Regions from separate parts of the Enterococcus spodopteracolus genome, predicted to be linked through region 2. Evidence: predicted binding sites of a transcription regulator. Region 2 holds the regulator's gene; the other holds the start of a gene.
The links. The regulator HrcA, encoded in region 2, represses chaperone genes, less so after heat shock. The targets are predictions, from matches to a motif close to TTAGCACTCNNNNNNNNNGAGTGCTAA.
Positions count from the first base shown of each region.

Region 1: groES (co-chaperone GroES) is a predicted target of HrcA. The motif match lies at 11,178-11,204, and genes of this name have one in related genera.

Region 1 covers NZ_JARJHD010000001.1:152,163-168,568, reverse strand. The annotation lists gene arfA (arabinosylfuranosidase ArfA) at 1-165, opposite strand, end outside; gene P3R27_RS00770 (ArsR/SmtB family transcription factor) at 369-1,259, shown strand; gene P3R27_RS00765 (RidA family protein) at 1,317-1,655, shown strand; gene nadE (NAD(+) synthase) at 1,924-2,751, opposite strand; gene P3R27_RS00755 (nicotinate phosphoribosyltransferase) at 2,764-4,236, opposite strand; gene P3R27_RS00750 (DUF1827 family protein) at 4,703-5,062, opposite strand; gene P3R27_RS00745 (MerR family transcriptional regulator) at 5,253-6,005, shown strand; gene P3R27_RS00740 (LacI family DNA-binding transcriptional regulator) at 6,175-7,098, opposite strand; gene P3R27_RS00735 (hypothetical protein) at 7,115-7,387, opposite strand; gene P3R27_RS00730 (PTS sugar transporter subunit IIC) at 7,460-8,866, opposite strand; gene groL (chaperonin GroEL) at 9,196-10,821, opposite strand; gene groES (co-chaperone GroES) at 10,858-11,142, opposite strand; gene P3R27_RS00715 (CPBP family intramembrane glutamic endopeptidase) at 11,727-12,389, shown strand; gene walJ (exodeoxyribonuclease WalJ) at 12,562-13,371, opposite strand; gene P3R27_RS00705 (two-component system regulatory protein YycI) at 13,426-14,298, opposite strand; gene P3R27_RS00700 (YycH family regulatory protein) at 14,301-15,608, opposite strand; gene walK (cell wall metabolism sensor histidine kinase WalK) at 15,605-16,406, opposite strand, start outside.
Region 2 covers NZ_JARJHD010000002.1:186,355-202,760, forward strand. The annotation lists gene hemW (radical SAM family heme chaperone HemW) at 1-247, shown strand, start outside; gene hrcA (heat-inducible transcriptional repressor HrcA) at 480-1,523, shown strand; gene grpE (nucleotide exchange factor GrpE) at 1,603-2,151, shown strand; gene dnaK (molecular chaperone DnaK) at 2,207-4,036, shown strand; gene dnaJ (molecular chaperone DnaJ) at 4,390-5,556, shown strand; gene P3R27_RS03865 (HAD family hydrolase) at 5,584-6,282, opposite strand; gene P3R27_RS03870 (DeoR/GlpR family DNA-binding transcription regulator) at 6,293-7,069, opposite strand; gene lacG (6-phospho-beta-galactosidase) at 7,296-8,696, shown strand; gene P3R27_RS03880 (PTS sugar transporter subunit IIA) at 8,713-9,024, shown strand; gene P3R27_RS03885 (PTS lactose transporter subunit IIBC) at 9,043-10,725, shown strand; gene P3R27_RS03890 (glycosyl hydrolase 53 family protein) at 10,746-12,377, shown strand; gene P3R27_RS03895 (amino acid ABC transporter ATP-binding protein) at 12,437-13,174, opposite strand; gene P3R27_RS03900 (amino acid ABC transporter substrate-binding protein/permease) at 13,176-14,669, opposite strand; gene uvrB (excinuclease ABC subunit UvrB) at 14,964-16,406, shown strand, end outside.

The DNA of each region.
Region 1 (16,406 bases), on a different contig from region 2:
CTCCATAACGTCTTGGCGAAATCCCTTATCATTTGCAGTCGGATGATCCGGTTGATAGATCCCTCCATACACTGCACGTCCCATATGTTCAATAAACGAGCCATACAAACGACGATCGATTTCCCCTATCTTTTGCACACGACTAACTGACATTACAGCTTCCATAAGTCCCCTCCTTTAATTTATACATGAATCATATCTTTCTTTGAAAGCGTTGTCAATAATAATATTATTAAATATATAAAAAATTTTACATTATAATTAACATAAACATTAATTATGTATATTATTTTTATGGCATTAACCTATAAATTAATATTTATGTTAATATATAGTTAAATAAAAACCTAAATAAGAGGTGAAAAATCATGCAACTCCAAATCAATGAAGAATCATTACCTGTTTATGAAGCTTTAGCTAGTAAAACAAGGATAAAAATCATCCAGTTACTTTCAAAAAACAAAATGAATATCAAAGAGCTTGCTCAAGCACTCGGTATCAGTAGTGCGATTACAACAATGCATGTAAAAAAACTTGAAGAAGCAAATATCATCAAATCAGAAAAAATAGGTCAAAAAAAAATTTCCAGCTTACGTGTCGATAAAATCAACATCACGTTTCCAGAAAAAATCTTCAATGCCTTTGATACGAAAGAAACATCGATTCCTATCGGTCATTATACCCGCTATTCGATCGAGCCGACATGCGGTCTAGCAACGATCCATGATTTTATCGGCAAAGTCGATGAACCACGTTACTTTGCTGATCCAAGACGAATGGATGCTCGGATTCTGTGGTTTACAAGTGGATTTGTGGAATATCAAACACCAAACTTCCTAAACGAAGAAGATACTTTAGAAATGTTGGAATTGTCCGTTGAACTGTCTTCCGAGTTTCCTTTTTCGAACGACAATTGGCCATCGGATATCACTTTCAGCCTAAACGGTGTAGAATTAGGTAACTGGACAAGCCCTGGAGATTTCGCAGATATTCGCGGAAAACATACCCCAGACTGGTATCCAGATAATCTAAACCAATACGGACTATTGAAAACAATCCGTATCACTAAACATTTGACCAATATCAACGGCGAACCATTATCTGAAATCACGATCAATGATATCCCAAGAAACGAAGACGTCTGGACCTTCCGGATCGAAGTCAAAGAAGACGCCAAAAACGTCGGTGGCTGCACCCTATTCGGCAAAGGCTTCGGTAACTACGACCAAGATATCAAGATGAAGGTGTATTATAGTTAAGGTTGTGAGAAAAGTGTTCAACACTGAATAATATTATCAATGAAAAGGAGTAATTTTATGGCTATCTATTCAAATAGTGTTATGACAAATTCACCTTTATTATTTATTTCCGGCCAGAAACCTCAAAAAGAGGCTTACATTCCCGATGGTATCGATGAGCAAATACAAATCGTTGTTGAAAAAATAAATTCCATCATTATGGATAACGAAGCGAGTACCCAAAATATTGTTAAAATGAACGTTTATTTAACTGATACTTCCTTTTTAGAATCCCTTAGGACAACACTTATAAAACTGTATGGAGAAAATAAACCGGCAATGACAGTAGTAATAGTAGCCGGATTGATTGATTCCAGATTCAAAGTAGAAATAGATGCTATTGTTGCTATCAAATGATTTTCTTAAGGAACATCGATTTGTTTCAGACTGTCAAAGAGTGCCAATCAAGTATACACGATCCTATTTTGTTTCTTTCAAAACTGACTCTTCCAGTGTGGCCAACTTGTTTTTCAAACCTTCTTTTCTATGAGAATGAAGCAAAGCAATAAAAATCTTCACCTTAAAAATACACTGGAGAGCAAAAAATGTATACAAACAAAAATAAACCGTGAATCCCTTGATCAACAAAGGATTCACGGTTTATTTGATTGTTTTTTCACTTTATTTATTTCCAAAAATCATCAAAAATCGAAATTGGCAAATGACGTTTATGCTGTGTTTTATTCCACCACTGTTCAATCTTTTGTTGCGCATCCACTGGAATTTCTTTTCCTTCCAAATAGTCGTCGATTTCATCATATGTGACGCCTAATGCGACTTCATCCGCAACCATTGGCTTACCGTCTTCTAGGTCAGCTGTTGGGATTTTTGTGTATAAATGTTCTGGTGCGTTCAAGACTTTCAATAGTGCTTTGCCTTGGCGTTTATTCAAACGGAACAACGGCAAGATATCAGCTCCACCATCACCATATTTTGTAAAAAAACCAGTAATGTTTTCAGCCGCATGGTCGGTACCGATCACAGCTCCAGCACGTTGTCCAGCAACTGCATATTGTGTGATCATGCGTTGACGTGCTTTGATGTTCCCTTTATTGAAATCACTGATTTCTACACCAGCTTCGCTCAATGCTTGTGTTTGTGCATCAACAGCTGGTTTGATATTGACACGTAATTGCACATCTGGTTGGATAAAGTCCAACGCAGCTTTGGCGTCCTCTTCATCTGCCTGTTCTCCATATGGCAAACGCACAGCGATAAATTGGTAACTGTCATCTTTCGTTTCTTCTCGCATTTCTTTCATTGCCAATTGTGCTAAGCGTCCAGCTAAAGTGGAATCTTGTCCTCCACTGATCCCTAATACTAACGTTTTTAGAAAGGGATTTTTCTTCAGATATTCTTTCATAAAATCGATACTGACACGAATTTCATTTTGAGGATCGATGACCGATTTCACGCCTAATTCTTCGATGATTGCTTGTTGTAAATGATTCATCTTCCATTCCTCCTATAGTTCACTCGTTAATTGTGTGACGTTTTTTTTCATGCGTTCCATGATTGCCATCTTATGATTCCAGCAATCTGTTGATAGATCCACAGGATATTTTTGTGGATTCAAATCACGTTTGTATTCTTCCCAAAGAGAATCTAAGTTTCCTCTAGTATACTCTTTGATTTCTTCTAATGTCGGTAAATCATAGACTCTCGTTCCTTCAACAAAAATATCTTGTAAAATTGGCCGAGCTGTAAAATCACGAACGGTTTTATTGATAAAGGTATGGGTCGGGTGGAACATGAAGATTTCTTCTTCTTGTCGAGGATCTTCGTTCCATAGTGTCACATAATCGCCTTCTGATTTTCCATCAAAGTTACGAGTGATACGCCATACTTGTTTTTTACCTGGTGTAGTAACTTTTTCTGCATTGCTAGACAATTTGATCGTATCGATCATTTCACCTTGTTCATTTTCGATGGATACCAGTTTGAAGACTGCACCTAAAGCCGGTTGGTCATAGGCGGTGATCAACTTTGTCCCAACGCCCCAAACATCGATTTTTGCTTTTTGCATTTTTAAGTTTAAAATCGTCGCTTCATCTAAATCATTTGAAGCATAGATTTTCGCTTCTGTAAAACCAGCGGAATCTAATTGTTCTCTGACCCGTTTCGAAATATATGCCATATCGCCACTATCGATACGTACGCCTTGGAAATTGATCTCGTTGCCAAGTTCTTTTGCCACACGGATCGCACTAGGAACACCCGATTTCAAGGTATCGTAAGTATCCACTAGAAAAACACAATCTTTATGTGTCTTTGCATACGCCATAAATGCTTCATAATCATTCCCATAACTTTGAACAAGTGAATGAGCGTGGGTACCGCTTGCTGGAATCCCGAAAATTTTCCCTGCACGAACATTACTCGTTGCATCTGCTCCACCAATGTAAGCAGCACGAGTACCCCAAACCGCAGCATCCAATTCTTGCGCACGGCGTGTACCAAACTCCAATAATGGATCGTCACCGATCACTGATTTGATACGAGCCGCTTTCGTCGCGATCAACGTTTGAAAGTTCACCATATTCAATAAGGCTGTTTCTACTAATTGACAATGGGCTAATGGGCCTTCCACTTGGATCAATGGCTCATTCGCAAAAACAAGTTCTCCTTCACGAGCGGAACGGACAGTCGCTTTGAATTTGAATTCACGTAAATATGTCAAAAAGCCTTCCGGATAAACAGCCATCTCGCGAAGATACGCAATATCTGTATCAGTAAATGTCAAATTTTCTAAATAATCCACTAGTCGTTCTAACCCTGCAAAAACAGCATAACCATGATTGAATGGCATCTCGCGGAAGTAACATTCAAAAACTGCATGTTTATCTGCTCTATCTAGTTCCCAGTAAGTCTGCATCATGTTGATCTGATAAAGATCCGTATGTAGCGTCAAACTGTCATCTGAATAAGTTGTCGTCATCTTTTTTATTGCTCCTCTTAGCCAATTTTCATTTCTTATCCATTATAACAAAAAAATACCCTAGTAAAAGAAATCTTGTTTTATTTTGTACAAAGTAAAGAAATAAGATAAGAGGTGGTGAAAGAAGCGATCAGCATTGAGTAATAAGACAAGAAAATCAAAAACGGCTTTCTTATTTTGGATTTTCTTAGCTTATTATTGAAGTGTTGCTTCTTGAACACCGTTTATCTAGGTTGTAAAAGAAGCGTTTTGTCCTGAGCAGTAAGATGGAAAATCAGAAAATAGCACCTCATATTTTTTGATTTTTCAGCTTAATGTTGAAGGTCAGCTTTTTGAACACCGTTTATCTAAGTTATAAAAAAACGCCTAAATCCAAAGATCAAACTATCTTGGAATTTAGGCGCTTCACTTCCTAACGCTTGTTCAATTTAGGATCATCCATAACTTTCTTGCTGTATTGATCGAGTTATGCAATCGTTGCAAGGGTTTGTTCTACAATGACGATATCCTTATTCGGGCGTTTGAACTGAACACCCGCTTCTTCTAATTCTTGCTTGACACCTACATGGATATTGACCGCTGATCGTTCTGTTTTCAACACTTTTTTGATTGCATAATCAATTTCCTGTTTAGTGATTTTCTTTTTTGTATTGATCATCACTAATTGGACTTGATTATAAGTATCGATCAACAAAATCTGTGTACGATCTAAAGAAAATAGTTTATAAAATCGAATAGCAGAATTTCTAAAAAAGAAATCAACGATTTTTGGATAAAAAGTTTTGATATTCAAGTTGCTCGTAATCGGGGTTTCAATCAGTTTCATACTTTTCCTCTTTTCTTAATTTTTTTACTCAACAAAATAAATCGCTTTCATAAAGACGATGAAAAACAATTTGATTTCCCTCTCTTCGATTAATAGTATAACATATAATCAATTAGATAAAAAAGATGATTTTTCACTTGACCTTCTCGTTACGTCAAGGAGTATGCTAGTTTTGTCAGGAGGAAAAACAATGGAGTACACAATTAAGAAAATGGCACAGCTCTCAGGTGTAAGTAGCCGTACACTACGTTTTTATGATGAAATTGATTTACTCAAACCCAAACGGATCAATTCAGCTGGTTATCGTATCTATGGTTCTCAAGAAATCGATCGTCTACAACAAATTTTATTTTATCGATCTTTAGATTTTCCACTGAATCAAATTCGCGAATTATTAGATGATCCTACCTTTGATCATCAACATGCACTCATCGAACATCAGAGAAAACTACTAGAGAAACGAGCAGAAATCGATATTCTCCTGGCAACCGTCCAACAAACATTAGCACAATTCAAAGGAGGAAAAAAAATGACTGACCAAGAAAAATTTGAAGGATTTAAAAAACAAAAAATAACTGAAAATGAAGCAAACTATGGCACAGAGGTCCGTGAAAAATACGGAAAAGAAACGATTGATAAAGCGAACGAACAATGGCAAAACCTTTCCCAAGAAAAATATCAAGAAATGCAAGATGTTGAGCAACAATTACTAACGAATTTAACGTCTTATCTGTCTGACCAATCAAATCAGGCACTTGCAAAAGAAATTTTTGATGCACATAAAAAATGGCTATTATTTAGTTGGCCCACGTATCAAGCAGAAGCCCACAAAGGATTAGGTATGCTGTATATCTCAGATGAACGTTTTACTGAATACTATGATTCTCGTAGTGGCAAAGGTGCCGCTAAAGCATTGAACGAAATCATTCAAGAAAATGCATAAAAAAGTCTATGACAAAAAAATCAATCTTTATATACACTTTAAATTCGAATAAACGGCTGTAGCAGAAGTAACCTCTTCAAAATAAGACAGAATCCCTCAAAATTCGAGAAACAAATTTCATGGATTCTGTCTTATTTCTTGAAGCTATACACTTCTAGCCCGATTTCTTTTACGTACGTTGAATAAACGTATACGGAATTTTTACCTGTTCGATTGTGTCATTCAAAAACAAACGAAAAGCGGTCTCGCCACATTGTTTCAAGTGATGGTCGATCGTCGAAAAATCTAACAGTTCACTGATCAGCATATTTTCTCTACCGACGATTGGGATTTTTTCGTCTCTATAAATTTGAAGAATGCCGGCTGCTACCGTATCTGAATTCGTGAAAATACCATCAATTCCTCGTTCCTTAAAAAATTCCCCAGCCAATTTCCCATGTTTGGTATCAATACACTGCCAGTAGACATCAGCTTCATTAAATTCAGGAAAAATCTCTTTACACAACGTCAATGTGATTTTCGAATTGTAACTCAATCGACCAGTTCTCCCTAAAGTTACACCCAAACGTTTGACTCCTTGATCTTTTAAAAAGAATAAACCATCAGTAATCGATTGTTTGCGATCAATGTAGACACTCGTTACCTCTAAACCTTCGATTTTCTCACAAAAGACCATAGGGCCATAGCGTTGATATTTAAGCAATAACTCTAAGGGGTTCGCTCTTGAGGTAATGATCAATCCGTCAAAAGCTTTCGCTGCAAACTCTTCCAAATATTGTTGTTCCCGTTTGATTTGATAGTTCGTTGGTAACAACGTCACTTTGTATCCTTCACTAAAAGCAACTTCAATAATTCCACTGAGTAACTGATCAAAGTATGGGTGATTGGTATAAGGTAAAATGACACCAATATTTTTTGTTTTTCCAGAACTTAATTGTCTGGCATTCGCATTCGGCACATAATTCAATTCTTTGATCACTTTCAAGATCTCTGCTCGTTTCGTTTCATCGACATAAGGATGTTGATTGATGACACGGGAGACCGTCGAAACAGAGTATCCTGTTCGTTTGGCTATATCTCGGATGTTTGCCATGACTACTGTTCGCCACCTATACAAAAAGATTTTCTTGTAGATAGTCTACCACAGCAGGTCCACATTCGAAAAATTGATACAATGTTCCTTGGTCATAGAAACTGATTCGTTGACCACCCCAATAATCATCCTTGGTCAAACCAGAAATATCTGCTAAATTGATTTTTTTGATCACCGATCGATTAAGGCCTTGAAAACTAGACAACACGAGCATGGAATCTTTAAACTCAACAAATGCGTAAAAACATTGATTCTTGGTGCCTTGCGTTGCTTTGATATAGGTATTCATAAGAAGCCCTCCTTTATTTATGCTTTGAGTATACAGTATGAAACGCGTCTCATAGCAAGGAGTTTGCTTCTTTTATTCTTCTGGTTCACCTAGATTAGGATCTAAACGGTTTGCAGCCAAGATAAATGGTGCCCAAATCAAAGCAGCAACTAAGAGATTGACGATCGTCAAGACAATGGCACGCCAATCACCTGCGGTTGCTAAGAAGCCACTGATAATCGTCGGCATGACCCAAATCACATTTACCACCACTGGGCGAACAAGGCCAGCCATTGTCGCAAAGTAAGCGATGGTTGCCGTTACAAGTGGTGCGACGATGAATGGAATCATCAACAATGGATTCAATACGACTGGTAGACCAAACATCACTGGTTCATTGATATTGAACAAACCTGGAGCAATCCCTAGCTTGCCGACTGTTTTATAATCCGCACGTTTTGATAAAAATAAAATCATGACGATCAATACCAGCGTTACGCCGGCACCACCAGGCCATACGAATGCTTCAAAGGAACCTGCTACCCATTTGAAGGGGATTGGTTCATTATTTTGAAAAGCATTGGTATTTTCGACCATCGCTGTACCATAAAGTGTCTGTAATACTGGCGACATGATGTTTGTTCCATGTAATCCAAAGAACCAAAGCACATGAACAAGTAACACGATAATAAATACTGCACCATATCCTTGCGATAAATTCATCAAAGGTTTTTGAATTGCTTCAGAAATCCAGTCAATCAATGGTACCCCTGCTGTTTGTCGGAAGATATAATTGATCGTTCCCACAACATATAAAGAAACAACTGCAGGAATGATTGCGGCAAAAGCACGTGCAACTGCTGGTGGTACTGATTCTGGCATTCTGATAATAATTTTTTTACGCATCAATAATGCAAAAATGATAACAGAAATAAAACCAAAGATCATCGCTGTAAAAAGACCAGAACCGCCCATGTATTTCCCAAAGTTGAAATAACCCCATGCGCCCATATATAAGGTCTGTCCGCCATCAGCACCATCAGCAAGCACACCACCGGCTGTAGTGATCATGTTCATCGCATCTTGTGACAATTTTTCTGGCAACGTCAGAACAGCTGTGGCAGCATCAGGTAATCCAATAATAAATGCAACTAAAGATACAATACTTCCTGATACAGGATCCACTTCATATGCCTTTGCCAAATTTGCCCCTAGTGACAATGCGAATACGACTGCCATAATCGCTAGCGTCCCATTCCAAATCAAGCCATTGACACCAATTACTGGTGTAAAGAAAGTCGTAATGGCATTCCCTTCACCTAGATACGTGTTAGGAAAATCACGCATAAACGCATTCAATAGCACAGCTATTGCCCCAGCCATTGTTGCCGGCATGGTTCCAATAAACGCATCACGTAAAGCAACCAGATGCTTTTCTGAACCAATCTTCGTGGCAACTGGCAAAATATATCTCTCCATCCATTCCATCAATTTATTCATTTTCATCCTCCTACAATTCGATCTTCCATCACTATGAATGCGCATACATTATAATGATATCACAAATATAGCATAACTTTGTGAACTTCGCTAGCGAAAGAGTAAAAGAAATGTTAAAGGAAATAAATTTTCTAACATAGATGAAATCGATGAAAGAATCATACAACAATTTGATGATTCGCTTGTCAATTTAGTGATTTGCCCCATTTTTATTTACAATATGAATGTAAAATCTCATTACGACACACTCGATTTTACCCTATTTATGCTTTTTTTCTAAGAAGACAAAAAAAGAAGAACCTTGATTGAACAAGGTTCTTCTGGAGTTATTACATCATGCCGCCCATCATTGATGGATCCATAGCTGGTGCAGCAGGTGCTGCTGGTTCTGGTTTATCTGCCACAACTGCTTCAGTTGTTAATAGTAATGCAGATACAGATGCTGCATTTTGTAATGCCGAACGAGTTACTTTTGTTGGGTCAACGATTCCGGCTTCCACCATGTTTACCCATTCACCAGTTGCTGCATTGAATCCTGTTCCTAAATCAACATTTTTCAATTTATCAACAATAACTGATCCTTCATAACCAGCATTTTCAGCAATTTGGCGAATTGGTTCTTCTAATGCACGAGTAACGATCTTGATACCTGTTGCTACGTCACCTTCTGCTTCGATCATCGCTACTTTATTGATCACGTTCACTAATGCTGTACCACCACCAGAGACCATGCCTTCTTCAACAGCAGCACGAGTAGCGTTCAACGCATCTTCAATACGTAGTTTCAATTCTTTTAATTCTGTTTCAGTTGCTGCTCCGACTTTTACGACTGCTACTCCGCCGGCAAGTTTCGCTAAGCGTTCTTGTAATTTTTCACGGTCAAAGTCTGAAGTTGTTTCAGCGATTTGGTTTTTGATCAATTGAACACGTGCATCAATAGCTGTTTTATCGCCTGAACCTTCAACGATTGTTGTATTGTCTTTATCCACAACTACTTTTGAAGCATTTCCTAAGTTTTCGATTGTTGCATCTTTCAATTCTAATCCTAGGTCATCTGTAATCACTGTACCACCAGTCAAGACAGCAATATCTTCTAACATTGCTTTACGACGGTCGCCGAAACCTGGTGCTTTTACAGCAACAACATTGAATGTACCACGAATTTTATTCAATACCAATGTTGGTAATGCTTCGCCATCCACGTCATCAGCAATGATCAATAAAGGACGTGATTGTTGTAAGATTTGTTCTAATAAAGGTAAGATATCTTGGATATTTGAAATTTTCTTGTCAGTGATCAACAAGTATGGATTTTCCAAAACAGCTTCCATTTTGTCGTTGTCTGTTACCATATATTGTGACAAGTAACCACGGTCAAATTGCATACCTTCTACGACATCTAATTCTGTTTCGATTCCTTTAGATTCTTCAATTGTGATGACACCGTCATTGCCGACTTTTTCCATTGCATCCGCAATCAAACGGCCCACTTGTTCTGAACCAGAAGAAACAGCCGCAACTTGTGCAATAGCCTCTTTTGAGTCAACAACAGTTGAGATGTTGTGTAATTCTTCCACTGCTGTTTTAGTGGCTAATTCGATCCCACGACGAATACCTAGTGGGTTAGCACCAGCTGTGACGTTTTTCAAACCTTCACGGACAATTGCTTGAGTCAATACAGTCGCTGTCGTTGTACCGTCTCCAGCAATATCATTTGTTTTAGATGCAACTTCTGAAACTAATTTTGCACCCATGTTTTCAAAATGATCTTCTAATTCGATTTCTTTTGCAATCGTCACACCGTCATTTGTGATCAACGGAGAACCATATGATTTTTCTAAAACAACATTACGGCCTTTTGGTCCTAATGTCACTTTTACTGTATCTGCTAATTTATCTACACCACGTAACATTGCTGCACGTGCATCTTCTGCAAATTTCAATTCTTTTGCCATTTTTTCGTCACCTCATCAATTATTTTTGTTTTGTACTTACTCAACAATCGCCATGATATCTTTTCCAGAGACGATCAAATATTCTGTTCCTTCAAATTTCACTTCTGTACCGGCATATTTTTCAAACATTACTTGGTCGCCTACTTTAATAGCTGCAGGAACTTTTTCGCCGTTTTCTAGCAAACGTCCCTCACCCACTGCTACAACTGTTCCAGTTTGAGGTTTCTCTTTCGCTGATGAAGCTAAAACGATTCCTCCAACAGTTTTTTCTTCTTCTTGCGCGACTTCAATGATGACGCGATCACCTAATGGTTTTAACACGATAAATCCCTCCGATAACTCTTTTTTTGAATCCATTAGCACTCTATCACATCGAGTGCTAACCTACATTTTTAATAATACTCATTCTCCTATTCTTTTGCAAGCTTTTTAAATCATAGAAAAAAATTTTTTAAAGAAGGTTGTGAAAGAAGCGTTTTGACCTGAGCAGTAAGATGGAAAATCAGAAAATAGCTCCTCATATTTTTTGATTTTCTAGCTTAATGTTGAAGGTCAGCTTCTTGAACACAGTTTATCTAGGTTGTGAAAGAAGCGTTCAGCACTGAGTAATAAGACAGAAAAATCAAAAATAGCTTTTTCATTTTGGATTTTTTTGTCTTATTATTGAAGTGTTGCTTCTTGAACACCGTTTATTTAGATCGTAAAAATGCCGATCAATACTAACTGATCAGAGAGAAACATCTTGATATGGTATAATGAATAATGGATCATGTTCAGTAACACAGAAGTTGATTAAGCTACTAAGTTTCTTCACTTAAAGTTCAACGAAAGGTTACTTTTCCTATATTATTAGAGCAAGAAAGAAAGTTATACTTGGCTTTTCTCTTAGCTCAAGGAGGTTTCATATGTCATTAAAAAAATATAGCTTTTTTAGCATTTTTTGTTACGGACTAGTGTTTGTCTCGCCTTTACTTCTGACATCTGTCGGACTTGTAAATTCAACGTCAGGTTTGATCAATGCAACAACAGTTACGTATATCTTAGGTGCAATCATTCTGTGGTTCTTGTACCTCAAGCATAAAGAACCGCTCGAAATCGAAGCAAACGTTCCAGTTGCTTCTCGCTCAAAAATCATTTTATATGGCGTCATTGGTATCTTTATCGCTCTGATTTTACAAAGTATTGCGGTTATGATCGAGAGTTTCTTTTTTGGAGAAGTCTCTCCATCTGAAAATACGCAAAATATTATCCAACTGATTTTAGATACTCCTGCTTTTATTATTGCTACAACTATTGCCGGACCAATCATGGAAGAATTTGTATTTCGTCGAAGTATTCTTGGCATCGTTGGTCACTATACCAACTTTTGGATAGGTGCAAGTGTTAGTTCCTTGCTCTTTGCATTAGCACACAATGATGGGCATTTACTCGTCTACTTCTTTTTAGGATTTTTCTTTAGTTTATTATACCGATCCACTGGGCGAATCTGGGCACCAATGATCACCCATATTGGTATGAACACTCTAGTTGTCATTGTACAATTGGCATTGCAACAAGGTTTACTGTAATATAATAAAAAAAGCCTGTGACTTTCATCATCAGGCACTCCCTATAATAAAATAAATAGTATTCAGGAGGTAACTCCTTATGAAATAAGCGGTAAAGCCCAAAAATTCCTTCAAATTTTCGGACTTTACCGCTTATTTCTATGAGCTGATCACTTCCGTCACAACTGATTGATCAAATTGAAAATAATTCTGTTGCAGCATCCGGGTCAGTGTCGTACACATTGAAATCATATCCCACACCTAGATCTTTTTCCTTAAGAATATTTTCCATAGTCAAATGGGCCAATTCTTTCATATTGTTTTCTTTACTTAAATGGCCTAAATAGATTCGTTTTGTACGATCGCCAATTACATCAGTCATCACTAACGCACCATCTTCATTCGATAAATGACCACGATCGCCTAAAATACGTTGTTTCAAATTCCAAGGATAAGGCCCCATACGCAACATCTCTAGATCATGATTGCTTTCCATCAAGTACCCATCTGCATTTTCAATGATCCCTCGCATATGATCACTACAATAACCTGTATCCGTCAGCATGACAAACGAACGATTCTCTTTATGGAAACGATAAAATTGTGGTGAAGCTGCATCATGAGAAACACCAAAACTCTCGATATCTAAATCGCCAAATGTTTGGACTTTCCCCATCTGAAATAAATGTTTTTGTTCAATTGGGACATTTCCGATCATCGGAGTCATTGCTTCCCATGTTTTTTCATTTGCATAGATATCTAAATGGTACTTACGCGCCAAAACACCTACCCCATGAATGTGATCTCGATGTTCATGTGTCACAAGAATACCGTCTAATTGATCGGGCGTCCGACCGATTTGTGCCATTAAGGAAGTAATTTTTTTCCCACTCAGTCCCGCATCTACCAGAAGTCGCTTTTTGTCACTCTCGATATATAATGAGTTTCCTGAACTTCCACTTGCAAGGATACTGATTTTAAAAGCTGTATTTCCTTCAGCCATTTTACTACTACTTCCCTTCTTACTTTGTAAACTTTTTTCATTATACCTACTTTTTTAATGATCTTCCACCTTTGGGATCGAATTATTTGTAATAATCGTATTACTAAATGCATTGACTGTTTCGATCTGATAGGTCTTATCCGGCGTTTCAATTGCGACATACCATACCGGTACATACACATTTTTCTCTCGTACTTTCAAAATACGAGAGTAAGCCAGCTGACGCCAAAGGATATTCGATCCTCGAGAGATTTTATTATTTACATACAATGTATTAATAGCTTCTTCTTCCGTATGCAATTCTGTTTTTTCTCGCAACTGTTCAATATTCATTAAATGGGTTTGAGTATACTTCAAAATGCGATACTCATCCCCCTTTTTTTCGAGGGAGAAAATAAGTTTAGCTGTATCATCATAGAATGGCAATCCTTCATACGTTTGGCTCGCTGTGATTTCAGGAGAATCACCTTCTAATACAGAGAAATTTTTCATATAGATATATTCATTACCAAATAAAACATCTTCTTCGTTATCCAAAAAGTCATTGAGTGAACTTGCTATGCGATTGGGATCAAGTACTTTGCTTTCAGATTCAGAGTCCGATAATGTTTTAGTCAATATATTATCATTGATCGAAACTCCACTCTCTAATAAACTACCTCGATTATTATCTTGGCGATACTTGAACAACGTTTGACTCAGTTCCGTTTCTTCCGCACTTAAATAGTATCCTTGCTTACTTTCTGAAGAAAAATCACCCGTATAAGTAATATCATCATTTGCTAACCGTTTTTTGATCGATTCTGTCTGATCTGAGCGTATTACCGTATGCTCTTGGTTGATCGATTCATGGTAACTACTAAACAAAAAAACATTCAATCCTAAAAAGGCGACGAAGAAAATCCATTCAATTTTTTTGAAATCCATATTTACTCCGCCTCCTTCTCAGGTAGTTTGGACAATAATTCATTTGCAGAATACCATTCTCCTTGATATTTCACATACCACTCTGGCAATAGATCAACCACCCGATTTGTTTCTTCGATGTTTTGCCATGTATAGCCAACAATAATCAACTCGATTTTCGATTCTTCTGCCCCATTATCTACTAATTCCTGATATACATCGTCGGTACTAGGCAACTCGACTTCTTCATCTGAAGGAATCGGGACTTGGATAGTATTTAAACTCGTCTGGATACTTACTTGATTATTCACTTGCTCATTACCGATTTCGATTCCAACTTTTCCTTTACTGTCTGAACCAAATACGGGAAATCCTTCTACAAAAATACGATAATCGATTGTATTCTTATTACGATCAAAATATCGAACATTGCCTAACGCGCCACCTAGTTTGCTGACATAAGGAAAACTGTCCGTAAAAATATTGTTTGGTTCATCAATCGTCGGTAAATCTCCTCTAAAATCGACGATCTGATTTTCTGAATGGATCGTCATTGTTTCATTGCCATCATAAAAAATCAATTCCATACTTTCATCATTGTTTTTAACAGTGTCTGGCTGGGAAAAAAAAGCATTCCGAAAGACGGTGTATGGTTGCTGAGATAAGATATAACTGTATTTTTTTAGTTTCATTGGTTCTTTGATACTGTGCTGTGTTTCAATACTTTCTGGCGTTCTGAATACAGGTGTCCAGTTGACATCTGAAGAATTCAAATCATGTTCTATTTCTTTCCAATCCATCGATAGACTGGCTTCATAAATCGTCCGCTGATCATAATCAATAAAACTAACTTTTTCGTCTTTTAGATCAAATTGGACACTCGTAAAATAGACATCTTCATTTTGGACTGAACCTAGATCAATATTCAATCCAAATGCTTTCACATAGCCACTGAGTAGATAAGGTGCGTTATAAGAGAATTCGATTCCTTCATTGAGAGACTTCTTTTGATTGAACTTCTCTTGGTCTGCTTCCACGACTTCTGTCAGCTTGCCAAAACGAGCACCTTCGATCAACCCATGTATTTGAGAGATCAGGTTCTCACTATTCGTTTCTTTCACTGTATCTGTTTGAAACCATGTGAGGTGTAAAGGCAAATAAATTTCTGATGCTTTACGATAGCTTTGTGATTCAATCACTTGTGAATTGCTCTCTTCTAAGTTGATTGAAATTTTCCCTGCTGGACTCAACCAAATTGCATAAGAGAAGTACAGGCTTAATGCAACCATCAAGATCAAACCAATTCGTATAAATTTTTCAGAAATCTTCATTCCCACCATTCCTCCTCATACGGTTCATAAGGTAAAGAAATATAGAAGGTTGAACCTTTTCCCTCCTTACTTTCTGCCCAGATTGCGCCATGATGTGCTTTCACTACTTCGCGAGAGATTGCTAAGCCTAATCCTGTTCCACCTTGCGCTCTAGCTCTTGCTTTATCCACTCGATAAAAACGTTCAAATACACGATTCAAATCTTTTTTAGGAATACCTAGCCCTTGGTCTGTAATACTTAAAATCACATTGTTATGTGTTTCAAGCAACCGGCAAGTAATTGTTCCCCCATCGGGTGAATATTTGATCGCATTATTCATGATATTGTCAATAACTTGGATGATTTTATCTGTGTCGATCTCGACCCACAGATCTCGTTGCGTAAATTCTCGACGGATCGTATAATTTTTTTCTTGATTACCAACCATCATATCAAAACGATCTAACACAAAATTAACGAGTTCATTAAAATTGACATATTCTAATTGTAATTGAGTATTCCCCGTATCCATGCGAGATAGATTCAGTAGATCATTGATCATGCGGATCATACGATCGGTCTCATCTAAGGTCACTTTTAAAAAGTTCGGTGCGACTTCTTCGTCCTTCCAAGCACCCTCACTCAGTGCTTCGATATAACTACGCATACTTGTTAAAGGCGTACGCAACTCATGGGAAACGTTCGATACGAACTCACGACGTTCCCGTTCTGTTTTCTCTTGTTCCGTTACATCATGTAAAACTGCAACCAACCCACTGATAAAGCCAGATTCTCGACGGATCATCGAAAAATCGACG
Region 2 (16,406 bases):
TAAGAATCAAATCGAGGAAGAGATGTTTCTTGGTTTAAGAAAAAAGGTGGGCATTGAGAAGCAACACTTTTTACAGCGTTATGGTCAATCGATTGAAACGTTGTATCAATCTGTCCTTGATGAGTTGGTATCAGAAGAGTTGTTAGTGAATGAAGAAGACCGAGTATATTTGACACAAAAAGGAACTTTTTTGGGAAATAATGTCTTCGAACGTTTTTTATTAGATAAAGACTTGGTAAACGACTGAATGATTGTTTAAGTTTTTTATAACAACGGAATAAAAAACGATTTTAAACAATTTTTTTATGAGCAAATGCTTGATATGACAGTATTTTAAGCAAGTTGACAACTGATTAGCACTCTCGATGTCAGAGTGCTAAAAAATTGGGTTCTTTTCCTTGACACTTTTTAGTCTTCTTGCTATATTTATAAGTGGGTTAGCACTTAGGAGTTAAGAGTGCTAATGAGAGGTGAGAAAGATGTTAACACAGCGACAAAGTGATATTTTACGTCTGATCATCCAAAACTATACGAGTAGTGGGGTGCCCGTTGGTTCCAAAACGTTAATGGCGGAAGGAGTCGAGGCAAGTCCAGCGACGATCCGTAATGATATGAAAGCTTTAGAGGATGAAGGTCTACTTTTAAAGACACATTCTTCTTCTGGACGTATACCGTCTGCGCTAGGTTATCGTTATTATGTGGATCATCTGTTACGACCTGCTCGTGTAGCAAATGATGATTTGCACCAAATTCGACAGTCTTTAAACAAGGAATTCCATGAAATCAACGAAATCATCAAACAATCAGCTGAGATTTTATCTGAGTTGACTAGTTACACTACTTTTTCGTTAGGACCCGAGATTAAAGATCGCCGTTTGACCGGTTTTCGCATCGTGCCATTGAATAGTCGTCAGGTCATTGCGATCGTGGTGACTGATAATGGGAACGTTGAAAGTCAAGTTTTTACTCTTCCTGAAAACTTAGGTAGTCAGGACTTAGAAAAAATGGTTCGGATTGTCAATGACCGTTTGGTAGGAGATCCGTTAGTGACTGTATACAACAAATTACGCACGGAGATCCCGATGATCTTGCATAAATATTTTCAAACAACGGAAGGGATGTCAAATCTCTTTGATACGTTATTGAGTCATGCGTTTGAAGATAAAGTTTATGTGAGTGGCCAAATGAACTTATTGGATTATGAACCGTTGCAAGATGTGGATCAGTTCAAGTCAATGTTTTCATTTATGACAGATTCCTATGAACTGACACAGATGATCGTACCGATGGACAGTAAGATACATATCAAAATCGGTTCGGAAATAGGCAATGACCTATTGCAAAATATGAGTATGATCCAAGCGAGTTATGAAATCGTCGGCCATGGACGTGGAACCATCGCATTGCTAGGACCAACTAGTATGCCATATTCCAAAATGTTAGGCCTTGTCGATGTCTATCGAAAAGAATTGGCGCACAAACTCGCTGATTATTATCGCACACTTGACCGCTCGGATTTTTGAACAATCACAAAAGTGACTGATCGTTTTTTCGATTTGAGCGATCAAGCATCTGACTGAATAATGAAAGGAAGACTGCATCATGAAAGAAAACCATGAAGAATTAGATCAGGAATTGAATGATACGCAGCTAGATCCAGAAACGGAAGAAGTAGAAGTTTCAGAAGTGGAAGAAGAAGCAAATGAACTTGCAAATCTCCAAGCTGAATTTGATGAAATGGAAGACAAGTTTTTGCGTGCGAGAGCAGAAATCGCTAATATGGCAAATCGTGGTAAAAACGAAAGAGAGCAATTGCAAAAATATCGTTCACAGGATTTAGCCAAAAAATTATTACCTTCGATCGACAACTTGGAACGTGCTTTAGCAACAGAAGTATCTGATGAGCAAGGTGCAAGTTTGAAAAAAGGTGTCGAGATGGTTCTTGAAAGTTTGAAACATGCATTGAAGGAAGAGGGAATCGAAAAAATTCCTGCAAAAGGTGAACCTTTTGATCCGACATTGCATCAAGCAGTTCAGACCGTACCAGCAACAGACGAATTACCTGCTGATACGATCGTTGAAGTGTTACAAGAAGGCTATAAATTACATGACCGCGTATTGAGACCGACAATGGTTATCGTTGCGCAATAAAGTCATGATGGAATAGAAACAAACAACTTAGTAATAAGATAAGGAGACGTTGATTATGAGTAAAATTATCGGAATTGACTTAGGTACAACAAACTCAGCAGTAGCTGTATTAGAAGGAAATGAAGCAAAAATCATTGCAAATCCAGAAGGAAATCGTACAACACCTTCTGTTGTGTCATTTAAAAATGGTGAAATCCAAGTAGGGGAAGTAGCAAAACGTCAAGCAGTGACAAACCCTAATACGATTTCTTCCATCAAACGCCATATTGGTGAAGCTGGTTATAAAGTGGATGTTGAAGGTAAATCATATACACCACAAGAAATCTCTGCAATGATCTTACAATACATCAAAGGATTCGCAGAAGATTATTTAGGCGAAAAAGTAGAAAAAGCAGTTATCACTGTTCCTGCATACTTCAACGACGCACAACGTCAAGCAACTAAAGATGCTGGTAAGATTGCAGGTTTAGAAGTAGAGCGTATCGTCAATGAACCGACTGCGGCAGCGTTAGCTTATGGTTTAGACAAAACAGATCGCGATGAAAAAATCTTAGTATTTGACCTTGGTGGTGGTACATTCGACGTATCGATCCTTGAATTAGGCGATGGCGTATTCGACGTATTATCTACTGCTGGAGACAACCATTTAGGTGGAGATGACTTTGATAACAAAATCATTGATCATATGGTTGCTGAATTCAAAAAAGAAAATGGCATTGACTTAGGTCAAGATAAAATGGCTTTACAACGTTTGAAAGACGCTGCTGAAAAAGCGAAAAAAGACCTTTCAGGTGTTTCAAGCACTCAAATCAGCTTGCCATTTATCACAGCTGGCGATGCTGGTCCATTGCACTTAGAAATGACTTTGACTCGTGCAAAATTTGATGAATTGACAGCTGACTTAGTGGAACGTACGAAAGTTCCTGTACGTCAAGCATTGAAAGATGCTGGTTTGTCACAATCAGAAATCGATGAAGTGATTTTAGTCGGCGGTTCAACTCGTATTCCTGCGGTTGTTGAAGCTGTAAGAAAAGAAACAGGAAAAGAACCAAACAAATCAGTAAACCCTGATGAAGTTGTAGCGATGGGTGCAGCAATCCAAGGTGGCGTGATCACTGGTGATGTAAAAGACGTTGTTTTACTAGATGTAACTCCATTATCATTAGGTATCGAAACGATGGGCGGCGTATTTACAAAATTGATCGATCGTAATACAACAATTCCAACAAGTAAATCACAAGTATTCTCAACAGCTGCGGATAACCAACCTGCGGTAGATATCCATGTATTGCAAGGGGAACGTCCAATGGCTGCGGACAATAAAACATTAGGTCGCTTCCAATTGACAGATATTCCAGCTGCACCACGCGGTATCCCTCAAATCGAAGTAACATTTGATATTGATAAAAATGGTATCGTAAATGTATCTGCAAAAGATCTAGGTACACAAAAAGAACAAAAAATCACGATCAAATCTTCTTCAGGTCTAACAGACGAAGAAATCGAACGTATGGTGAAAGATGCTGAATCTAATGCTGAAGCAGATAAAGCACGTAAAGAAGAAGTTGATCTACGTAACGATGTCGATGCGTTGCTATTCTCTGTTGATAAAACCTTGAAAGAATTAGAAGGTAAAGTTGACGAAGAAGAAGTGAAAAAAGCTGAGGCAGCTCGTGACGAGTTGAAAGCTGCAGTAGAAGCAAACAACATCGAAGAAATGAAAACAAAACGTGATGCGTTGAACGAAATCGTGCAAAACTTGACAGTTAAATTATATGAACAAGCGGCACAACAACAAGCTCAAGAAAATCCTGAAGCTGCCCAAGGCGGAGCGGATGATGTCGTAGATGCTGATTTTGAAGAAGTCGATGACGACAAAAAATAATCAGTTCATTTAGTTTCATTTAAAGAGATCAAGTCCCGCTTAGAATAAGCCGAAGAATTCGAAAATAGCTTCTCATATTTTCGCGATTCTTCGGCTTATTTCCGAGGGAATAATTTTGTAACAGTCTATTTATGCAGTTTAGAAGCATCACTAGTGTAAAGGAACAAGTCATCAATTGTGATTTTTCTTTGGATCAAGAAGAGAAATGTTTTCTTTTCTTCGTGCCATATAAATCAATGATCGATTTTTTCTTCTTTAGTCGATACTTCGAATTTTCCGGTTTTTGTTTCGATCAAAGTGTGATATGATAACAAACGACGTGGAAATGAAGAGAACCAATAGGAGGAAAGCCTATGGCAACAAAACGTGATTATTATGAAGTCTTGGGGCTGTCAAAAGGAGCTTCAGAAGACGAAATAAAAAAAGCTTATCGAAAGTTATCAAAAAAATACCATCCAGATATCAATAAAGAGCCTGATGCTGATGAAAAATTCAAAGAAGTTTCCGAGGCTTATGAGATTTTAAGTGATCCACAAAAACGTGCGGCTTACGATCAATACGGACATGCTGGAACTGATCCTAATTATGGCGCAGGTGGCGGCGGCTTTGGTGGCTTTGGCGGCTTCTCTGGTGGTGGAGCTGGCTTTGGTGGGTTTGAAGATATTTTTGATTCGTTTTTTGGCGGTGGTGGAAGATCTGTTGATCCAAATGCCCCTCGTCAAGGATCAGATCTACAATATACGGTCAATTTATCCTTCGAAGAAGCAATCTTTGGGGTAGAAAAAGAAATCAAATACAATCGTGAAGAAATTTGTCACACGTGTAGCGGAAATGGTGCAAAACCAGGAACACAACCGACGACTTGTCATAAATGTCATGGTTCTGGAACGATCAATGTGGAACGTCAAACACCACTTGGTCGTGTGATGAGTCGCCAAACTTGTGATGTGTGTCGGGGAACTGGGAAAGAAATCAAAGAACCATGTCCAACTTGTCATGGCTCTGGTCATGAGAAGAAAGCACATACGGTCAAAGTGAATGTACCAGCCGGTGTGGAAGAAGGACAACAAATGCGATTAGCGGGACAAGGTGAAGCAGGTGAGAATGGTGGTCCTTTCGGAGATCTATATGTAGTCTTCCGAGTAGAAGAAAGTGATATCTTCGATCGTGATGGCTCAGAGATCTATTATGAGTTACCATTAAGCTTCGTGCAAGCAGCGCTAGGCGATGAAGTACAAGTGCCAACTGTTCATGGGGATGTCAAATTGAAAATCCCTGCTGGTACGCAAACGGGAACGAACTTCCGTTTACGTGGCAAAGGAGCGCCGCGTTTACGTGGTGGTTCAACAGGGGATCAACATGTACGTGTGAAATTGATTACTCCTAAAAACCTCAATGAGGAACAGCGTGAAGCTTTACGTGCGTTTGCTAAAGCAGGTGGCATGCATGTTCAAGAGCAACAAGAAGATGGTTTTTTTGATAAAGTAAAAGATGCGTTTGGCGGAAAAAAACGTAAATAAATACAAAAAAGATAGACGATCATACGTCTATCTTTTTTTTGATGAAGTTGCAGTGGAGAAGAAATTGAGATAGAAATCATCAAAATTTTCTATCACACCATCTTTTCTTAGTTCTTGATTGGAGAATAACTGGCGATTTTTTTTAAATGGATCAATGGCGATGATCGTACCGATATTTGCACGTTTGGCTGCTAAAAGTCCAGAATAAGCATCTTCAATGACCAAGCAATCTTTTGGTTTAAGTGCCAATTTTTGGGCAGCTTTGATAAAGATATCAGGTTGTGGTTTACCTGGAAAAGTATTATCATCGTAAACGACTTGATCAAATTCAAACCATCGTGCTAAATCGAAAATCTCGAAATAAAATTCAACGTTAGCTTTGACTGTCGCTGTAGCGATCGTGATCGGGATATTCTCCTCTTTCAATATATCCAAAGTACCGATCAATCCCTGCGTAAGCACTAAATCATCTGGTTTTTCTAAGCAAAGTTTGCGATAATATGCTTCTTTCTCGTTTGATAGTTTCTCGACTTCTTCCTTGGATAAAGTAGGTGAGATAAAATAATTCAATATCTCACTATTGGTACGTCCATGGATATTTTTAACAATGTCTTCATAAGAGAGCTCTTTTTTAGAATAATGATGGATCATTTGAACCCAAGCCGCTTCATGTAAATGGGAGTCTTGGAACATCGTCCCGTTAAAATCAAAAATAATTCCTTTCATACGTTCACTCCTAAAGTTCATTTTCTAGCGATTCCGCTAATTTTATTTGGACATATTGCGAATAATGATCTTTCACATGTGATTTGATGTGTGGATCAGTAATCAATAAATCAAAATCATGTAATTGATAAAAGATATAAAAGTCATCGCGATTAAATTTTTGGTGGTCCACTAATAAGTATTTATTTTTCGAATGGTTCAGTGCAATTTGTTGGGCTTCACCTTCTTCAGTACTATAGGTTGAGATTGCTTCATTATGCACACCGTTAGCGCTGATAAAAGATTTGGTGAACTTCAGTTTTCTGAGGTTATCGTTGGTGATAGGGCCGACAAATGCACCGGTGTTTTTTCGAAAATCGCCACCGATCAACAAAATTTCGGGAACTTCTGCTTGGGCTAACACTTCAAAAACCGCGTAATTATTCGTAATGATCCGCAGTTTTCTGTGGATCAAGTGAGAAGCTAATAACTCGATCGTCGTTCCTGGGCCCAAAAAGACTGTATCGCCTTCATTGATCAACTGTGCAGCAGTTGCTGCAATCTGTTGCTTTTCTTTGATTTGCATGACTGATTTTTCTGTATGTGATAATTCTTGGTCGAGGGTATAGGTGAGACTTTGGGCCCCGCCATGGATACGCAATAATTTTCCTGATTTTTCTAACTCATCCAAATCTCGACGAACGGTCATATCAGAGACATTCAATTGTTCGATGATCTCACTGACCGTTAAAATCCCTTTTTTATTGACCATCTCACTAATTGTTAGTAAGCGCTCTCTTTTTAACATCTAATCACTCCCAATTCACAAATAATCTACCATAGAATAGAATAGAGGTCAACATAAACAAACATATGCAAACAAAAATAATCAAAATAAACAAACAATTACCACTTTTATTTCAAATAAATACAATTTATTGATTGAATTTGTTTGTTTTTGTTGACAAATGTTTTGAATGCGATTACAATTCGTGTTGTTATATAAATTAGTAGACAAGAAGGTAGGGGAAGAGATGTTGAAATTACCAGAAGATTTTATTTTTGGCGGAGCAACAGCGGCATACCAAGTAGAAGGTGCAACAAAAGAAGGCGGAAAAGGTGAAGTTGCTTGGGACGAGTTTTTAGAGAAACAAGGAAGATTCAGTCCTGATCCGGCAAGTGATTTCTATCATCAATATGAAAGAGATATTGAATTATGTGAGAAGTTTGGTGTGAATGGGTTACGTTTATCCATTGCGTGGAGTCGTATTTTTCCTGATGGAACTGGAAAAGTGAATGAAGAGGGTGTGGCATTTTACCATAAAGTCTTTGCAGCTTGTGAGAAACATGGCGTACTTCCTTTTGTGACGCTCCATCATTTTGATACCCCAAAAGTTTTATTTGATCAGGGTGATTTTTTAAATAGAGACAATATAGAAGCGTTTGTTGCATATGCAAAATTTTGCTTTGATGAATTTAAAGAAGTACGTTACTGGAGTACCTTCAACGAGATTTATCCAGTGGCAACGAATCAATATTTATTAGGGATTTTCCCACCAGGAATCACCTATGATTTCACAAAAATCATTGCTTGTTTGCATAACATGATGTATGCGCACGCAAGGGTGGTGAACTTGTTCAAAGACAAGGGATATGTCGGTGAAATTGGTGTGGTTCATTCTTTAGAGACGAAATATCCTGCATCGGATGCTTTGGAAGATCAACATGCAGCATTCTTAGATGATGCGTTATCGATCCGTTTTCTATTAGATGCCACTTACTTAGGATATTACTCTGATGAAACATTGTCAGCGCTTGCTGAGATTTGTGAAGCGAACGGCGCAAGTTATGAGTTTCCTGAAGAGGATCTGGTCGAAATGAAGCGTGCCTCACACCGTAATGATTACTTAGGGATCAATCATTATCAATGCCACTTTGTCAAAGCGTATCATGGAGAGAATGTGATCCATCATAATGGGACGGGGGATAAAGGAACTTCTGTTTATAAAGTAAAAGGAATTGGGGAACGGATCTATAAAGAAGGAATCCCTAGAACGGATTGGGACTGGTTGATCTATCCAGAAGGGTTATATGATCTATTGTTACGTATCAAGGAAGATTATCCCCACTACAATAAAATCTACATCACTGAAAATGGGATGGGATTCAAAGATCAGTTCGATGATGGTGTGATCATGGACCAACCACGGATCGAATATTTGAAAGTTTATTTAGAATCATTGAGCCAAGCTATATCTGCAGGAGTTACCGTGAAAGGCTATTTTCTATGGTCGTTAATGGATTTGTTCTCTTGGTCAAATGGTTACAATAAACGATACGGGCTCTTCTATGTCGATTTCGAAACACAAAAACGTTACCCTAAAGAGTCCGCCTATTGGTACAAATTCGTCAGTGAAACAAAAACAATCATTTAAGTAGGAGGAATGGAAGATGAATAAAGAAGAATTGCAAATGTTAGGTTTTGAGATTGTGGCTTATTCAGGGGATGCACGTAGTACGTTACTCACATTATTAAGAGAGGTACGTCAAGGGAAATTTGATCGTGTGGAAGAAGCTTTGAAGGATGCAGATGAGAATTTGACATTAGCCCATAATTCACAAACAAAGATCTTAGCAGAAGAAGCTTCAGGAAAAGATATGGACATGGGATTTATTTTTATCCATGGACAAGATCACTTGATGACTACTTTATTGCTAAGAGATTTGATCCAAGATTTCATTGAGTTATATAAAAACAAATAATCACTAGGAGTGAAAAGCATGAATGGGATCATCAAGCAAATTGAAAAAGGCAAACCGATCTTTGAAAAAATCTCACGTAATATATATTTAGGTGCGGTCAGAGATGGATTCTTGACGGCTATGCCTGCAATTTTATTTTCAAGTATCTTTATTTTGATTGCGGCAGTTCCTGAGATTTTTGGTTTTCAATGGGCAGAAGGAGTGTCGACCTGGTTATGGAAAATCTACAATTATTCGATGGGTGTCGTGGGCATATTAGTTTCTACAACTACTGCCCGTTGTTTAGCCGAATCGATGAATCGGAGAATGCCGAAAAATAAAATCATCAATACCACATCAGTGATGCTTGCTTCTTTAGTTAGTTTCTTATTGCTGAGTGTCTCACCGATTGAAGGTGGTTTTTCAACGGAATATATGGGGACGAAAGGATTACTTGCTTCGTTCATCGCTGCATTTATTACTGTAAACATTTATAAGTTTTGTGTACGAAAAGATATTACGATCAAGATGCCAAAAGAAGTACCAGGAACAATTTCTCAAACGTTCCGCGATATTTTTCCATTTTCATTTTCAGTCTTTGCCGCCGTCTTGGTCGACTTAGCTGCACGTAGTCTTTTTGGTATCTCTTTTGCAGAAGCCATCATCACTTTATTACAACCATTATTTACAGCAGCAGATGGCTATTTGGGGATAGCCGTGATCTGGGGTGCTATGGCATTTTTCTGGTTTGTTGGTGTGCATGGCCCATCGATTGTTGAACCAGCGATTGCAGCGATCATTTATGCGAATGTCGAAACCAATTTACAACTGTTTAATTCTGGGGAACAAGCTTCACATGTATTGACTGTTGGTTTAGGAAATTTTGTCGGAACGATGGGTGGAACAGGTGCGACTTTAGTCGTTCCGTTTATCTTTTTGCTGTTTGCAAAATCAAAACAGTTAAAAGCCGTTGGTAAAGCTTCAGTTATTCCAGTCAGTTTTGCAGTGAATGAGCCACTATTGTTTGCGGCACCGATGATTTTGAATCCGTATTTCTTTGTTCCGTTTTTATTGACGCCGATTGTAAACGTTTGCTTGTTCAAGTTTTTTGTTGATGTTTTTGGAATGAATAGTTTCATGTATGTCTTACCTTGGGCAACGCCAGCGCCGATTGGATTAGTCTTGGGAACCGGTATGGGGATTCTGGCGTTTGTCTTAGCCGCAGTCTTGATTCTCGTGGATTTTGCAATTTATTTCCCATTTTGTAAAGCGTATGATGCGACGCTAGTTGAACAAGAAGCACGACAAGCAGAACAAGTAGCAATGCAAGAAAGCGAAACAAAAGTGACTGTGACGATTCCGGGGAATGGAGTATTGGCAACAGAAGCGAGTTCTTTGGTCGATTCAGGAAAAGAAATCAATGTATTAGTTTTATGTGCGGGTGCAGGTACAAGTGCTATGCTTGCAAATGCCTTAAAAGAAGGAGCAAAAGAATTTGATGCACCAATCAGTGCTTTAGCAGGTGCTTATGGTTCTCATTACGAGATGATGGAAGACTTTGATATGATCGTCTTGGCGCCGCAAGTCCAATCTTACTATGAGGATATCAAAGAAGACACAGATCGTTTAGGGATTAAATTGGTTGCGACAAAAGGTGCAGAATACATTGGTTTGACAAGAGATCCTGAGAAAGCTGTTCGATTTGTTTTAGATCAATTTTAAATCAAAGGAGAGGTCGTTAAATGAACAAAGTAAAAGGTTGGCGAGTGTTGTTTGTCGGATTATTTGTTTCATTAGTCAGTGTAGTATTAGGCACAAAGCAAGTGGAGGCAAAGGAATTGATACGAGGAGCAGATATCTCGATATTAGCAGATATGGAAAAATCTGGTGCAGGATATTACGAAAATGGTGTGAAAAAAGATGCATTACAGATTCTAAAGAACAATGGCGTCAACTATGTTCGTTTGCGATTATGGCAAAATCCTTATGATGATCAAGGAAATTCATATGGTGCAGGCACGAATGATTTGAAAACAACGATTGCTTTGGCCAAACGTGCGAAAAACCTAGGATTGAAAGTATTACTTGATTTTCATTATAGTGATTTCTGGGTGGACCCTGGCAAACAAAACCTACCGAAAGCATGGGAAAACTATAGCTTTGAGCAACTTGTTGCAGCCTTATACGGTTATACGAAAAGTGTATTGACAGAAATGAAAAACAATGGCGTATATCCTGATATGGTCCAGATAGGCAATGAATTGAACAGTGGCATGCTTTGGCCTCATGGGAAATCATGGGGGGAAGGTGGTGGCGAGTTTGATCGATTAGCCACTTTCTTGAAGTCTGGGATTCGAGGAGTAAAAGAAACGCAACCAGTCGACACACCCATCATGCTACATTTAGCTGATGGTGGAGATACAGATGTATTTACTTGGTGGTTTGATGAGATGACAAAACGTGGGGTAGATTACGATTTGATCGGCCTGTCCTATTATCCTTATTGGCATGGCTCAATGAATGCCTTGCAAACGACAATGAACACGATCAGTGCCAGATATGATAAAGAAGTCAATGTAGTAGAAACTGCGTATGGACACACAACTGCCAATGCGGATAGTATGCCCAATGCTTTTGGACCTGAACAGGAAATTGCAGGAGGATATTCGGCAACACCAGCAGGGCAAAAAGAATATTTGAATGATTTGGTGACCCGTATCCAAACCGTGCCAAATGAGAAAGGGAACGGATTTTTCTACTGGGAACCTTTATGGTATAACGGCAATGTTTCTTGGGCAACAGCTGCTGGAATGAACTATCTGGGCGTACAATCTCAAACAGGAAATGAGTGGGACAACCAAGCGATGTTTGATTTCAATGGGCAAGCACTTCCCAGCTTAAAGGCGTTTCAAGAAGCAGGTAGACAGCAAAATCTTCTGAAAAATCCTAGTTTTGAAAATGACGGTTTCACGAATTCACCGACCAATTGGTCGGTGTGGCGAGGCAATGGTGCAGCAATCGATACATTGAAAACTGAAACTGGTGGGTTTTCCGGAACGTATAAAGCAACCTTTTGGGATGATCAAGCGTATCAAATGTCGATATATCAAACGGTTAATGGGTTAAGTAAGGGAACCTACACATTAACTGCTTATACCATGGCAGGTGGCGATTTGACCACTAGCCAAATGTATGTCAAAAATCATGGTGGGAAAGAGCTGAAGGCTTCGATCACTAAAAGTGGAGAGTGGATGAAGCTAACGATCAAAGATATCCCGGTTACTTCCGGCACGAGTGAGATTGGCATTTATGTTGATGCGAAAGCGCAAGGATGGGTATCGGTGGATCATGTAACATTCGTTAAAAATCAATAATAAAAAGCCCCTAAGGACGCTTGGTTTTCCAGACGTTCTTAGGGACTTTCTTTAGTCGATCAGATATCTAATACTTTATCCAAGAAATCTTTCGTTCGCTCATTTTGCGGATTTTCAAAGATTTGTTGTGGTGTGCCATCTTCAAGGAAGTTGCCGCCATCAATAAACATGACACGGTTAGCGACTTCTTTAGCAAAGCCCATTTCATGTGTCACGATGACCATAGTCATTCCTTGTTTCGCTAATTTTTTCATGACATTTAATACATCGCCGACCATTTCTGGGTCCAAGGCTGAAGTAGGTTCATCAAAGAGCATGATATCGGGATTCATAGCTAATGCACGAGCGATAGCAACCCGTTGTTTTTGTCCACCAGATAAGTTATCTGGGTACATATCTTTTTTGTCTTCTAAGCCAACTGTTTCTAACAATTTGATTGCTTTTTTCTCTGCTTCCTCACGAGAGAGTTTCTTTAGATCCATCGGTGCTAAAACGATGTTTTCCAACACAGAAAGATGTGGGAAAAGATTGAAATGCTGGAATACCATGCCAATATGTTGTCTTACTAAGTTGATATCTGTGTTTTTATCCATCAAATGAGCACCATCAATGATGATATCACCGGATGTTGGATCTTCTAAACGGTTCAAACAACGTAAAAAAGTACTTTTACCTGAACCAGAAGGTCCGATCACACAAACAACATCGCCTTCATTGATCGACACGTTGATGTCGTTCAAGACAGTGTTATCTCCATATTTTTTTACAAGATGTTCGACTAAGATTTTTTCTGTCATCTTATTTCACCTTCTTTTCTAAAACTTTCGCAAATTTTGTCAATGCAGTGATCAAGATCAAGTACATTACTGCGATGATCAAGTAAACATACGTACTTTGAGTGGTCCGAGCAACGATGATTCGTCCTGTTTGTAGCAACTCGACCACACCAATCGCTGAAATGATCGTCGTATCTTTCAATGAAATCACGAATTGGTTGACAAACGATGGGATCATGATTTTAAATGCTTGTGGTAAAATGATTTTTTGCATCGTACGGTTATAAGACAGACCTAAACTTCGTGAAGCTTCCATTTGTCCTGTAGGAACAGCATTGATCCCGCCGCGTACGATTTCGGCAATATAGGCACTCGCGTTCAAGGTCAATGTGATGATCCCTGCAATAAAGTCAGGAATCGTAAAGCCGATGATATTTGGTAGACCGAAAAAGATGAAGAAAGCAAGTACCATCATCGGGATTCCGCGAATGATATCTACATAGATGCTTGCAATTGTTCGTAAGGCGCGGATCGGTGCAACACTGAAAAGACCGAAGATCACGCCGATAACTAAAGCTAGTGCAAATGAAATCAAGGTTAATAGGATCGTTTGCCATAAGCCTTTCAATAACGCTTTGTAATTGTTTTGGATCAAGCCGGTCAATGTCGATTCATCAACAGCTGGTGCTGCTGCACTTTCGTCTGTAGAGATGTATTGATTGATGATCTCGTCATATTGACCTGTTCGTTTTAATTCTTTTAATCCTTCGTTGAACATTTGTAATAATTCAGGATTTTCTCCTTTTTTCACTGCGAAACCATAAGAGCCGCCAGTTTCTCGTTCGATCGGCGTTTCTAATTCCTGACCATTTTTGATCGCATAACCGATTACTGGATAGTCATCCATCATTGCGTCAATTGCTCCGACTCTCAAACTATCATATAGCTGATCTGCAGCATCGAAATATTTGATTTCGTAGCCGTATTTTTCTTGGTTAGCAACCAAGAAATCTGCACTTTCGGTACCGACTTTCGCCCCGACTGTTTTTCCATCTAAGTCTTCATAAGATTTGATCGAAGTATTGCCTTTTTTGACTGCGATTTGGATACCACTTTGGAAATAAGGGTCTGAAAAATCAAACGTTTTTTTACGTTCATCTGTAATCGTCATCCCCGCGATCATTCCATCTGCTTGTCCAGATTCCAATGCTTGTAACGCAGCAGAGAAACCACGGAAGTCCATGCGGATATTGAAACCATGCATTTCTGAGATAGCTTCCATTAAGCTGACATCGATCCCCACATATTCGCCATCCGCATTTTGATACTCGAATGGAGCGAAGGCCGAATCACTTGCAATCACATAAACGTCTTTTTTAGGTTTTATTTTTTGCATCGTCTCGCTAGTTGCTGTAGTCGATTGCGTCTCATCAGCTTGCACAGGCGTGTGCAGAGCGAATGTAACAAGTCCTGTCATTATGAAAAGGAATGTCTGTAACATGTTTCTTTTTTTCATAAATAACCTCCTATATAAATTTCGATAATTTCCAATATTTAACTATTATAGGCGAAAAGATATTCCTAACACAAGATTCCAAGAAAAAATAATTTAAAAAAGTAGCGGTTTATTACATGCCGTGTAATAAAATGTTACATGTGATAAAAGAAAGAGATGACCTATAAGATCTGAAACTTTCAATTGGCGAAAGTATGTTCGCCGTGATATAATAGGAGAACAAGGAATGCCTTTGCTTTCCTTTTCTTTTTTTGATGAAATGAGAGAAGGAATGAACGAAAAGGAGGACGAACAATGATTGAAAGAGATACCTCCCGTCATTTTGAGTTGGTGTCAAAATACCAACCAGCCGGCGATCAACCAGAAGCAATCAAGCAGTTGGTCGAAGGTGTAAATGAGGGTAAAAAAGCGCAGATTTTATTAGGTGCGACTGGAACAGGGAAAACCTATACGATATCTAATTTGATCGAAAAAGTAAATAAACCAACTTTGATCATTGCACATAATAAGACACTAGCTGGCCAATTATATGGGGAATTCAAAGAGTTCTTTCCGAATAATGCGGTCGAATATTTTGTTTCTTACTATGATTATTATCAACCAGAAGCCTATGTACCTTCAAGTGATACGTACATTGAAAAAGATTCAAGTGTCAACGATGAAATCGATAAATTGCGTCATTCCGCCACGAGTTCATTGTTAGAACGAAATGACGTGATTGTGATTGCTTCGGTTTCTTGTATTTTCGGATTAGGTTCACCATTCGAATATCAAAAACAAGTCGTGTCGATCAGACAAGGTGCGGAGATAGACCGTAATCAATTGATTCGAGATCTAGTCAGCATCCAATTTGAGCGAAACGATATTGATTTTCAGCGCGGTCGTTTTCGAGTGCGTGGTGATGTCGTGGAGATCTTTCCAGCTTCACGTGATGAGCGAGCATTACGCGTTGAATTTTTTGGCGATGAAGTCGAAAGAATCCGTGAAGTGAATGCGTTGACAGGTGAAGTATTAGGCGAAACAGAGCACGTCGCTATTTTCCCAGCCACTCACTTTGTGACCGATGACGATCATATGGAACATGCGGTCGCAAATATCAAAGCAGAACTGGAACAACGCTTGACTGTGTTACGTAATGAGAACAAATTACTAGAGGCGCAACGCTTAGAACAACGGACGAACTATGACATCGAGATGATGTTAGAGATGGGCTATACTTCTGGGATCGAAAACTATTCACGTCACATGGATGGTCGTAAAGAAGGCGAACCGCCGTATACGTTATTAGATTTCTTCCCTGAGGATGCGCTGATGGTCATTGATGAATCTCATGTGACGATGCCACAGATTCGTGGAATGTATAACGGAGACCGTGCGAGAAAACAAATGCTCGTCGATTATGGTTTTCGCTTGCCATCAGCACTAGATAACCGTCCCTTGCGTCTAGAAGAATTTGAGAAACATGTCAACCAGATCGTTTATGTTTCTGCAACTCCTGGACCTTATGAGTACGAACAAACAGACACAGTGGTCCAACAAATCATTCGACCTACAGGATTATTAGACCCAGTCATCGAAGTACGACCGATCATGGGTCAAATCGATGATCTAGTAGGTGAAATCAATGAACGGGTCGAAAAAGATCAACGGGTATTCGTGACCACGTTGACGAAAAAGATGTCAGAAGACTTGACCGATTACTTCAAAGAGTTAGGGATCAAAGTGAAATACTTGCAT